Regions from separate parts of the Fictibacillus sp. EA-CB0309 genome, predicted to be linked through region 1. Evidence: riboswitches for the same ligand, from Rfam matches in the RefSeq annotation. Region 1 holds a riboswitch; each other region holds the start of a gene.
What was found. A riboswitch is a leader RNA that binds a small molecule or an ion and turns the genes downstream of it on or off. The one in region 1 is predicted to bind cobalamin.
Positions count from the first base shown of each region.

Region 1 (4,257 bases):
GCGCCGATCGCTGCACTTTTTGCTGTATTGCTAACAGAACCAGGACATGTACTTCCGTTTTTCTCTGGGGTTTTTATGGAGAAAATGGTTGGTTTCATTAAGTTATACTTTCCAGTGTTTTTATTAGGAGCGATATTCGGAAAGGTTATTGAGATGTCAGGGTTTGCAAAATCCATTACGCAGTTTGTTATCAAACTGATTGGACCATCGAGAGCGATGCTTGCTATCGTGCTAGTTGGAGCCATTCTAACATACGGAGGCGTATCGTTATTCGTAGTTGCATTTGCTCTTTACCCGTTTGCAGCAGAACTCTTTAAATTAGCAGATATTCCGAAGAGACTTATACCGGGAACCATCGCATTAGGTGCTTTTACTTTTACGATGGATGCTTTTCCGGGTAGTCCACAAATACAGAATATTATCCCAACATCATTCTTTGGAACGACGACTTGGGCAGCACCATGGCTCGGTTTTATTGGTGGAATGTTTGTTTTCATTATTGGTATGGTCTACTTGGAATGGAGACGAAGACAGGCGGCAGCAAAGGAGAAGGCTATGGAACAGGTCACAGCAACGAGCCTGAAAAACTAGAATCTGAAAACCTGCCTAACGCATTTATTGCGATTCTTCCACTAATTTTGGTAGGAGTGTTCAATAAATGGTTCACGGTTCTTATTCCAAAGTATTACGGAACAACGTTTGACTTTTCTGCCATCGGTATGAAAAATGTACCTGACATTCAGATTCCGACACTTGCTGCTGTTTGGGCAGTTGAAGGTGCTTTGATTATTGGTATCGTTACGGTACTTCTGTTCTCGTTTAAAAGAATTAAAAACAACTTTAATAAAGGAATCAACTTATCGATTGGCGGCGCACTGCTTGCTACTCTAAATACTGCATCAGAATATGGGTTTGGGGGAGTAATTGCAGCACTTCCTGGTTTTACTGCGGTAAATACTGCAATGTCAAATACGATTAAAGATCCGTTAATAAATGAAGCAGTGACGACTACCACTTTAGCTGGTATTACAGGATCAGCGTCAGGCGGTATGAGTATAGCGCTCGCAACAATGAGTGAAACGTATATTGCTCAAGCGAATAAATTAGGCATTGATCCAGAAGTACTTCACCGTGTTGCCTCTATGGCGAGCGGAGGAATGGATACTCTTCCTCACAATGGTGCTGTAATTACTCTATTAGCCGTTACAGGATTAACTCATAAACAGGCTTATATTGATATTTTTGCAATGACAATTATTAAAACGGTAGCTGTATTTGTAATCATCGGACTTTATTATGGGCTTGGTATCGTATAAGAATTTTAAAGAAAGGAGTATACATTCATGAAATCGTTCGTAGAAGAAAAAGTTGTTTTTATCACTGGGGCTGCAAGCGGGATCGGACTGCAGTTAGCTAAAGCTTTTGCCGAACAAGGTGCAAAGGTTGTGATCAGTGACCTTAATGATGAGAAGGCAAAAGAGGCAGCTCAAGTTTTGGTGCAGAATGGCCATGAAGCAACCGGGCTAGGGTGTAATGTTACAAGAGAGGAAGACATAACAAGGGCCTTGGATCGAGCCGTTCAACATTATAATCGGATCGATATCCTGATCAACAACGCTGGATTGCAATACGTGTCTCCTTTAGAAGAGTTCCCGACTGAAAAGTTTCAGCAGTTGATTGATGTAATGCTTACTGCTCCTTTTATTGCGACAAAACATGTGTTTCCGATTATGAAAGAACAAGGGTTCGGACGTATCATCAATATGGCATCAATAAATGGTTTAGTTGGTTTTGCTGGAAAGGCCGCTTATAATAGTGCGAAGCATGGAGTAATCGGTTTAACGAAGGTAGCGGCTTTAGAAGGTGCAGCGCATGGTATTACTGTTAATGCTGTGTGCCCGGGATATGTAGACACACCGCTTGTAAGAGGGCAGCTTGAGGATCTAGCGAAAACTAGAAACGTTGAGCTCGAAAAAGTCTTAGAAGAAGTGATCTACCCGCTTGTTCCTCAAAAACGCTTGCTTGATGTTCAAGAAATTGCCGATTACACGCTGTTTCTTTCTAGTGACAATGCAAAAGGTGTTACAGGGCAGGCTATTGTGATTGATGGCGGTTATGTGGCCCAATAAAAAAATAATATTTTATAGTTTTAATTGACATTAACTATATTTAGTGTCAAAGTAGATGTTACAAACCTATATATGGAGAATTCAGGTGCCGGAGCTTCCGGCTTAAAAGGAATTCGGTGAGAAACCGAAGCTGTCCCCGCAACTGTAATTGTGGACGAAATGGAATAGCCACTGTACAGATTAGCTATATTTTTTATGGCTGCTGTATGGGAAGGCCCAAAGTAGGAAGAAGCAAAAGCCAGTAGACCTGCCTGAAATACTCCGATTTTCTTTTCCTCGGGGATTGGGAGAAAGAACAGTGGCTGTATAAAGGTAATATTTTAGCATTCACACGTTTCTTTCACCCTCTTCCTGATGGAAGAGGGTTTTTATTATGATTTAAGGAGTGTTTGAACGATGAAAATGACAGCTGCAAACTCTTTACTCGGGGAGTGGTTAAGAGAATGTGTAGAGAATTTCCCAGGAATCCAAGCGAACGCATTTTTAGAAAGAGCAGAGAAACTAGAACGTGAATCAAACGATTCTGCATCACTTTTCAGACAATTAGTGATGGAAGCATTGAATGGCTTAACTGTTGAAGAGCCAGATTGGACGTTTGTGGCGGCACAGATTTATTTAAGGCAGCTATATGAAGAAGTATTGAGTAACAAAGGAGAAATAGAGAAACGCCCATATTCAAACTTGTATGGATTAATTCAAAAATTAGTGGACCTGAATATCTATGATTCTACGATTCTTTCTTCTTATAGTAAGCAAGAGATAGAAGAAGCTGAAAAAATGATAGATCCAGCTAAAGATAAGCTTTTTACATACATAGGATTAAAGACACTGGCTGACAGATACTTGGCAAAAGGATTTAATCATGAGATCTATGAATTGCCTCAAGAACGTTGGATGCTCATTGCGTTATTTTTAATGAGGGATGAGGTAAAAACAAACAGGCTCGAGCAAGTGAAAGAAGCCTATTGGGCACTATCTAATTTGTATATGACTGTCGCAACCCCGACACTAGCAAATGCAGGTAAAAGTTACGGCCAGTTAAGCTCATGCTTCATCGATACGATTGATGACAGCCTAAGGGGAATTTTTGATTCAAATACAGATGCTGCAACTGTTTCAAAAGGCGGTGGAGGACTAGGAATCTATCTTGGCAAGATTCGTGCAAGAGGCTCGGATATTAAAGGATTTAAAGGAAACTCATCAGGTGTTATTCCATGGATGAAGCAGTTAAACAATACAGCTGTTTCTGTTGATCAGCTTGGCCAAAGGCAAGGGGCGATTGCCGTTTACCTGGATATATGGCATAAAGATATTTTAGAATTTTTAGATGCTAAGTTAAATAATGGTGATGAGCGAATGAGAACACATGACCTATTTACAGGGGTTTGTCTGCCTGATCTTTTCATGGAACAAGTTGAAAAACGGGAGGATTGGTATTTGTTTGATCCTCATGAAGTACGGAAGATAAAGGGATACTCCTTAGAAGATTTCTTTGACGAAACAAAGGGCACGGGAAGCTTCAGAGAAAAATATGCTGAGTGTCTTGAAGACGAAAGACTTTCCAAAAAATGTGTACCTGCGATTGAAATCATGAAACGAATCATGAAGTCTCAGCTAGAGACGGGAACTCCTTTTATGTTTTATCGAGATACGGTCAACCGTTTAAATCCCAATCCTCATAAAGGAATGATCTATGCTTCTAACCTGTGTACAGAGATTATGCAAAACATGTCCGCAACCGTCGTTACTTCTGAGGAGACTGAAGATGGGGAAATTGTAATTAGAAAAACACCAGGAGATTTTGTTGTATGTAACTTATCGTCTCTTTCTCTCGCTAAAGTAATCCAGGATAATGTGTTAAAAAGAGTAATCGATATACAGATTAGGATGCTTGATAATGTAATCGATCTTAACCGTATTGATGTACCTCAAGCAGAGCTTACTAATAAGAAATATAGAGCGATAGGGGTAGGGACATTCGGATGGCATCACCTTCTAGCTAAAGAGGGAATCAAATGGGAAAGTGATGAAGCAGTATCATATGCAGACCAACTTTATAAAACTATCAATTATTATGTGATCAATGCCAGTTGTGAGCTCGCAAAAGAAAAAGGAGAGTATCCTGCAT
Region 1 covers NZ_CP169271.1:1,607,393-1,611,649, forward strand. The annotation lists partial or broken gene ACEWFH_RS08875 (GntP family permease) at 1-1,316, shown strand, start outside; gene ACEWFH_RS08880 (3-hydroxybutyrate dehydrogenase) at 1,344-2,129, shown strand; cobalamin riboswitch at 2,196-2,399, shown strand; gene ACEWFH_RS08885 (ribonucleoside-diphosphate reductase subunit alpha) at 2,526-4,257, shown strand, end outside.

Region 2 (4,257 bases), 260 kb from region 1:
CTAAAGACACCTACGAAAAGCTGATCGCTTATTATGATTTTTCCAACCTTCTTGGTTCGTTTACAACTCAATTTTTTAAAGAACCTGTTTTAGAGATTTCCATCGGTTACGGTGGATCATTATCAGAAACCGATACAACTTCACTCACACGCAGTTTTCTTTGTGGATTTTTAAAAACGAGACTTGACCGGCCAGTTAACGATGTTAACAGTATGGTTGCAGCGAAAGAACAAGGCATTGTGGTTGGAGAAAAACATGGAACTAAAGACCATGGTTATCCAAACATCATTCATGTAAAAGTAACGGGTGTCAATAAGACATTTACCCTTTCTGCTACACTAGTTAAAGGTTTCGGTGGTCGTATTATACAGTTAAACGGCTATACGGTAGACTTTGTTCCTCAAGGTTCTCTTCTGTACATTGAACACAGTGACACTCCAGGGATCATCGGGAAAGTTGGAGCGTTTTTAGGTGAAAGAAACATTAACATTGCTACGATGCACGTTGGAAGAAAATCAGCTGGCGGAGAAGCGATGATGGTTTTAACATTTGATAACCAGCTGCCGGAATCCACACAAAAGGAGCTTGCAAGTATTGAAGACCTGCTCGTTTGTAAACCGCTAGACTTGTAAGTAAGAAAGATTAAAAGCTCTGCATTACATCATGCAGAGCTTTTTTGTATGTTTTGTTTACCTTGTAAGAGTGTTCTTTACCCCAACTCCACTTCTTTTCTCTCCACCTCTAAACGTCATGAGTTTCGTGTATCCGGTCTCTTTGGCTAACTTAATAGATGCTTCATAGTTTTCTCCAACCTGATGAGGTTCATGAGCGTCAGAAGAAAGTACGATTGGTATTCCTTTCTCATAGCAAAGAGAAAGCAACTCTGGTTCAGGATATAGCCTCCCAACAGGTTTCCGAAGTCCAGCAGATGAGATCTCCACACATGTCTTTGAACGGCTTAGAGCATCGGTAACACGGTCATATTGTTGTAATAAGAATTCTTTATCGGTAGGAACATAGTTAAAGATCTTCACAAGATCAAGGTGCCCCACAATATCAAATAGGTTTGATTCAGCAAGCGTAACAATCTGATCATAATAAGCACGATACGTTTCATAGAGATCACGACGGTCCCATTCTTTCCGGTACTCTGCCAAATCTATCCCAAAATCGTCTACCCAGTGAACAGATCCGATCACATAATCAAAGGGATAAGATTTAATGAACGCTGCCATCTCCTCATGGCTTCCCGGTGTATAATCCATCTCAATAGACATTTTAACGTCCATACCTAATCGATTAGCTTGATTAAACAAGTTCACATAGTCATCCATTTTGTAATAGCGTCTTTCTTCCATCCATGGTTTTGATACAATATTCTTTGTTTCATAAAAGTGATAAGCGTGTTCTGAAATTCCAAATTCTTGAATTCCTTTTTCTTTTGCAATGTCTACAAATTGCTTTAGATAGTCAATTGTTAAAGTGCCTTTTTCCAGATGAGAATGGTAATCCGTTAGCATATTAATCTCCTTTTTAAAAACGTTTTACCATATGTATCATGAATATCTGTTTCAATCAAGAGTTTATGCTCCTAATTTAACCCCAATAAATAATACGCTTAGACACATCATTAAAAATAGCACTGCAAAAAAACGATTTAAATAGTCTCTCATTTTGTCCTCCTAAAGAATTGTTGAATCAACTTTATCATCCTATTCAAATATGACTTTTTTTGAACCATTTTTTGCAGAAAAAAAGCTCCCTATTCAAAGGCAGCTTTTTGGCTTACATCTTTATTAATATGTGTCTCCATTACGTATAAGAGAGGTTTATACAAAACGATAAAGAATACGACGTTTCCAATAGCATGATTTAGGTCGAATGGCAGACCGGCTAAATAATACGGCCAAAATTTCTGCATGATGATTCCGCCCATAAGAACGGACATGATGAAACCAAATAAAAAGCCGCAGAACCCTGCATATATGGGTAAAATCAACCATGGAATGTTGTGGCGGTACTTTCCTATAAACCCGCTCATTACGGCAATCAGGCCCCAAGCAATCATCTGTCCGAACGTCCATAGTCCATGCCCTAAAAAAGATTAGTCGTCAATGTGCTTATTATGGCTAGTATAAGCCCTTGAATCGGACCAAGTACAAACGATGCCAATATGAGTATAGTTGTGTTTGGCTGAACATTTGGTATCATTGCAAACGCTATTCTGCCTATTGTCAAAATAGCGGCAAGCAAAGCGATGATCGTTATTCTTTTAACCGTCAGCCTATTCATACTTGTGGAAATCAAATTCAACAATATCGCCAGGTTTTAAAGTGATTTCCTTTGCACCTTTCATCGCTTCTTCTCCGTTAACAGAAAAGAACCAAGATGTTTTATCCTGTTCGTTGCCTGCAACTCCTTCAATACTGCTTATAAAAGCACCGTCGTATTGCGTTTCAATCTTAAAGTTATCCTGCATCACGTCCATGATGGTTGCATCCTTTGTTAAATCCACTTTCTTTTCAGTTACCTTTTCTTTTCCGTTATCTTTTGTGATCTGGACCGTTACCTGTTCTTTTTTCGTTTCTTCTTGCTTTGGCTGATCTGCGGTTTCCTTCGTTTCAGTCGTTCCACAGCCAACCATCATCATCATCATCATTGTCGCAAGTACTAATAGTAGTTTTTTCATCATGAACCTCTTCCTTGTCTTTGATTAAGGCTTTCCCAAAAACAATGTTGCTCTTGAAAGTAGCTGATTTCCGCTCCAGGATGCTCGCTTTCCGCGGGGTGTGCGGTTAGCCTCCTAGCGCTCTGCGCTATTAGGAGTCTTACCTGTCCCACTCATCCCGCAGGGAGTCTCGCATCTTGCACTCCAATCAACTTGTCAGTGTAGGGACTGGCATGACCAAGAAGCAACAATCTTAACAGAAGGACCTTATTTTAAAAATAAATTTACGTATAACTAAAAAATCCCCTTCGTCTACGAAGGAGATTAATAGTATACAGGCAGAAAACAGCAGCCGGCTCTCCGGCACTGTTAAACACCCCTATCCTCGTAGGTCATGTCATGTAACAAACAGGCAGGTCTCCTGGCTCTTGATCATCGTCTCCTAACGCCTTCCCATTTTCACAGTGGCGGTGGTTTAGGATTCTCACAATTACAGTGGCGGGACCGCAACGGCATTTAACCGTTTTCCCTATTAAGCTGTCCAATACTGGACTGCACCTGTTTAACACTTATGAATTTTTTAAAAACACAATTCTTATTATAACGTATTGGAGAAATTTGTGAAATCTTTTTTAAATATCATTGTTTGTTCCTTATGAAACAAGATTAATCGGGACGTATTGCTAATTTATTTCAACGTTCGCGGAATAACAAAAGAAAATGTCGTACCTTCATTATTTTTGCTGTGAACACTAATCTGTCCCCCATGAGCTTCAACGATGTTTCTAGCTATGGCAAGCCCAAGACCAGTACCACCGGACTTACCTCTTGTTCTAGCTTTATCCCCTTTATAGAAACGTTCAAAAACAAATGGCAAATCTTCTTCTTTTATCCCAGATCCATTGTCCTTCACAAAAAACTTAACGTTCTGTTCGTTCACATCAATCGACAGAGTTACAAATCCGCCTTGTGCCGTATGGCGAATCGCATTATCAATTAAATTGGTTAACACTTGTTCAATTCGGTCCGGATCTACATCTATTTGATCTTGACCGAGGTCCAGGTTACCGTTGATTGAGAGGTCTAATTGAAGATCTCTGTCTTTGGCAGGTCCTTGGAACTTACGTACAATTCTTTCGGCAAAAGGTACAATGGAAAGAGTCGTGTAGTGAAGCTTCATGTGACCTGCTTCTAGTCTCGCAAGATCGAGCAGTTCATTAACAAGCCTGCCCATTCGTTTAGACTCATCTAATATAATTCCAGCAAGTTCTTTTTTCTCTTCTTCTGATTCTGCGATATCATCTACGATCGCTTCACTATATCCTTGCAACATAGCAATCGGTGTTTTTAACTCGTGTGAAACATTGGCAACAAAATCTTCTCTTAGCTTATCCATACGGCGTTCTTCTGTCATATCACGAAGAACGGCAACGGCACCTCTGATAAGGGATTGATCATATAAAGGTGTCATTACGACTACCCATGACCGCCCCTGTATCGCAATCTCTGTCATCTGCTCACTCTCAAGTGATACTACTTGCTGAAACAGCTGTCTGACAGCTTCAGGAACATTTCCGTTCACTTCAGTC
Region 2 covers NZ_CP169271.1:1,868,441-1,872,697, reverse strand. The annotation lists gene serA (phosphoglycerate dehydrogenase) at 1-632, shown strand, start outside; gene ACEWFH_RS10410 (histidinol-phosphatase) at 690-1,520, opposite strand; gene ACEWFH_RS10405 (hypothetical protein) at 1,763-2,068, opposite strand; gene ACEWFH_RS10400 (DUF4430 domain-containing protein) at 2,285-2,692, opposite strand; cobalamin riboswitch at 3,063-3,245, opposite strand; gene ACEWFH_RS10395 (ATP-binding protein) at 3,357-4,257, opposite strand, start outside.
Region 2: another riboswitch for cobalamin. It lies ahead of ACEWFH_RS10400 (DUF4430 domain-containing protein); the one in region 1 lies ahead of ACEWFH_RS08885 (ribonucleoside-diphosphate reductase subunit alpha).

Region 3 (4,257 bases), 1.7 Mb from region 1:
AAAGATTTGATTAGAAGACTTCGAAAAGAATACACGGATCTTCCTATCTATATTACAGAGAATGGTGCGGCGTTCGATGACGTGCTTGAGAACGGTAGAGTCCACGATCATGGCCGTGTGGATTACATCGAAAAGCATCTTCAAGCCGTTTCTGATCTGAATGATGAAGGTATGAATATTGAAGGCTACTACCTGTGGTCTCTCATGGATAACTTTGAGTGGAGTTTCGGTTATAACAAACGATTTGGAATCATTTATGTAGACTTTGATTCTCAGGAGAGAATTTGGAAAGACAGTGCCTATCGATACGCTGAGATTGTGAAGAACAGAGGAAACCAGAACAGCAGTAAAGACACGGATGCTGTAACAGTTAGTTAATTCTATACAAATCCTGTTAAGCCCCTACATTTGTTAGGGGCTTTTTATTCTGTGTAAAATTTTCCTGTGTGGGGAAGATAAAAACATAGGAGGGATATTGATGAAGGATGATAAAGAACAAAGAATCGATCAAGAAACATCAGACGGGTTGAATGAGCTTGTTGAGATCATTAACGCTAAAGGTGATACAGGTGAGCTAAAAGAGATCGTTGAAAAATACGATAATAAAAAAGAAAAAGAACATTCACCATTATGCAATGATGACTTTTTCTATGCCGATTTAAGAGCGATTGCAGAAGATGGTGCAAGAGAAGATTGATAATAAATATAAAACTCAAAGCTCCTATGCTTTGAGTTTTTGATTGCCTTGTAAAGCATGATGAACAATTTTTTGAGAAGAAACGGGCTGGTGAATACACTGTAGAGCAGACTTCATGCCCCTGCTAGTTGTTGGTTGTGAACCAACCTTTGTACGTGATCAGCAATTTTATCTGCTGAATCTGCGATTAGTGCAGCTCCATGCGCTTGAAAATGTTTTGCATTTTCAGCTTCCTGTCCTGGTACAGGCTTATATAAGATAAGGGGCAGGTGAAGTGCTGCGGCCTCTGTTATTGTGATACCACCTGGTTTTGTAATCAAACAATGAGACAGTTTTAAGATTTCATGAAGTTCTTCTACATATCCAAACAATCGGAAATTTTCCGGGTATTGAATAGCGGTTGGTAACAGTTTTTCATATAAAGCATTATTCTTACCGCAAATCACAATGACTGTAAGGAATGGGTCCTTGAGCAAGCGCTCAGCCAAGTGCTTTACATTCTTAAGAACACCCTGTGCGCCAGCAAGAATGGTAACAACACGCTTGCTACGAGAGACTTGATATTTATCTAAAATCACTTCTTTATTAATGGATTGGTAGAAACCTGGACGAATCGGAATGCCGCTCACCGTAATTTTATTTTCATTAACTTGGTGTCTCATTAAACCTTGTTTAACTGAATCAGACGCTACAAAATAGTGGTCGATAGAAGGATTGATCCAAAAAGGATGAGCAAAGTAATCTGTAATTACGGTGTAGATTGGAATGTTAAAACGTGACTTTTTAAGTAAAAATGGTGCAGCGTGAAGCGGAAAAGTTGTAATGACAAAACGAGGGTGATGTTCCTCGATAAGTTCAATGAATCGCTTGCGGCCTAAGTAACGTGAAAACTGGGTAATCGTGGTTGCATTTAGCTTATTAGTTCCGTAATAGAACCATTTATAAAAAGAAGAGCCATGAGAGAAGCTTTTGATAAAAAGAGACTGTGTAATCTGAGCCATAAGTGGATGAGCCTCTCCAAATAAATCTGAAATGATTGGTTCGTACCCTTTATTCCTAATCTCTTCAGCGAGAACATTTGCGACCTGGACGTGACCGCTTCCGTAGTTTGCTGTTAGGATTAATGCTGTTGGACGTATCATGAGAAAACCTCCCCAGTCTTTTGAATTTAGAATAGCAGGGGATTTTAAACGCAATATGAAGAAGATAAGAATGTTTTGTAAAAGGTAAAAATGATTAATGATACAATAAGGTAGATTCATAATTTAATAAGATCCGGTAATCACGGTGTCTGTAATAGACTTAAAAGGGAATCTGGTGTGAAACCAGAACTGTACCCGCAACTGTAAGTGCTGACGAAATAAGCAAAACCACTATCGAACGATGGGAAGGGCTTAGAGTAGGTATAAGGCACAAGTCAGGAGACCTGCCGTGATTATGTCGTTGATCTTCTTCGGGAGTTGGGAAGATAAGACGCATGGTATTTTAATAGATTGGTTTTAAGTATCTGTTATGTATTCTTGCGTGCACCCATCTTGGCTTTTACTAGTGTGATGGGTGTTTTTTATGTGATTTGATGAGCGTCTAATCTGCGCTTAAACCAACTCCCTCTATTAAAACAGGAGTGTTTAAACTCCGGAAAAGAGGTATGGTATGGAACAGCAGTTGTCAGCAAACGTTTCACGAACGATTCAAACAAAGTTGGTGTTGCCTCCCGACACCAATCACATGGGAACGATCTTTGGCGGAACAGTATTATCATACATTGATGAGATCGCAGCCATTGCAGCTATGAAGCATAGCAAGAAAGTTGTTGTAACAGCATCCATTGATAATGTAAACTTTTTATCGTCCGCTAAAGTTGGTGACATCCTCATTTTAGAGGGAGTTGTTATCTCAACGGGAAGAACTTCAATGGAAGTGTACGTAAAAGTAGAGTGCCAGAATTTAGAGACGGGTAACAGAACGTTAAACACAACGTCTATCTTAACAATGGTAGCGATCGATAAGGATGGAAAGCCATCTCCCGTTCCAAGCGTAATACCAGAGACGGAAGTAGAGAATGCTTTTTTTGACAGTGCTCCATTAAGAAAGGAGCGGCGTTTGCTGTATAAAAACGTAAACTCATAACAAGAAACGCCAGATGACAAGAAAGAGGGAGAATTCCAATGAAAGTGAAAAATATGATATTTGTGATATTGGGATTCTTTTTCCTGAGTTTAGGAATGGTGGGTATTGTGTTGCCATTGATTCCAACAACACCATTTCTGCTGTTATCATCGTATTTTTTTGTAAAAGGGTCTAAGAAATTTGAAGTGTGGTTTAAAGGTACTCCCATCTATAAAAAGCACCTTGAAGAATTTATCCAGGAACGCTCTTTAACGCTCAGAAAAAAGATCATGATTAACCTGTTTGCAGACTCCATGATCTTGATTGCATTTATAATGGCTGAGAGTACAATAGTAAGAGTTATTTTAGTCCTTATTGTGTTGTATAAGTACTATTATTTTATTTATAAAATTAAAACAGCAAAAAGGTAAGGAGTCTGACCCAAATAGTGAACCACTTTCTGGGTCATGGCTCTTTTTTGTGCACAGAGCGGGGGAGAAGGTGAAAGATGTGGTATGTGTGTTTCTGGCAAGAACGTTTGCAGGAACTGTTGGTGTTAGAAAGACGGTCAAAAATATATTCACGTTAATTTCAATAATTTCACGTTAAATGGAATATATTCACGTTAATCACTATAATTTCACGTTAAATAAGATATATTCACGATAATAAAAATGCCCGATGAAGGCGGCTTAATTGCACCTTCATCGGGCATATTATCATTCTTGTGATAAAGGTTTGGAACATAGCCACCAATCATAACACTTAATCTCTCCAGATTGCGCTTGTTCCGCACGCTGTTTGGCTTCTTGAACGGTTTTAGGTGCTGGAACGATAATGCGGTCTCCGATTAGTTCATTTTTTGGCCAGTTTGCAGGTGTTGCTGCCTGATTGCTATCAGCGGTCTGCAAAGCTTTAACCGCTCGCAATATCTCATGAATGTTTCGCCCGACATTCTCAGGATACGTAAGAATAAGCCGGATTTTCCCGGAAGGATCCACGATATAAACACTTCGAACGGTTCTTGTTCCCATCGTTGGATGAATCATCCCAAGTCTCATTGCCAATTTACCAAGGCTGTCAGCAATAATGGGGAAGGTGATCTCAACTTTTAGATTCTGTTGAATCCACTCGATCCATTTAAGGTGAGAGTACACCTGCTCTACAGACAAACCAATTAAGTATGTGTTGAGCTTCTGAAATTCTGGCATAAGTTTCTGAAATGCTACAAACTCTGTTGTACAAACAGGGGTAAAGTCTCCGGGATGGCTAAAGAGGACAAACCAATGACCTTGATAGCTTGTTGGGAGGACAAGTTCCCCAAGGGTGGTATGAACTGTCGTCTCCGGAAATAGATCTCCAATAAAAGGCTTTGTAACTGCTTGTGCAGAATCCATTTCTCTCCTCTCCTATCTCTGTTGGTTTCCCATCATCTTGCTCTTTTTCAACAA
Region 3 covers NZ_CP169271.1:3,825,067-3,829,323, reverse strand. The annotation lists gene ACEWFH_RS21575 (GH1 family beta-glucosidase) at 1-378, shown strand, start outside; gene ACEWFH_RS21570 (hypothetical protein) at 479-697, shown strand; gene ACEWFH_RS21565 (MGDG synthase family glycosyltransferase) at 811-1,839, opposite strand; cobalamin riboswitch at 1,966-2,145, shown strand; gene ACEWFH_RS21560 (acyl-CoA thioesterase) at 2,351-2,827, shown strand; gene ACEWFH_RS21555 (YbaN family protein) at 2,866-3,237, shown strand; gene ACEWFH_RS21550 (peroxiredoxin) at 3,526-4,203, opposite strand; gene ACEWFH_RS21545 (hypothetical protein) at 4,216-4,257, opposite strand, start outside.
Region 3: another riboswitch for cobalamin. It lies ahead of ACEWFH_RS21560 (acyl-CoA thioesterase); the one in region 1 lies ahead of ACEWFH_RS08885 (ribonucleoside-diphosphate reductase subunit alpha).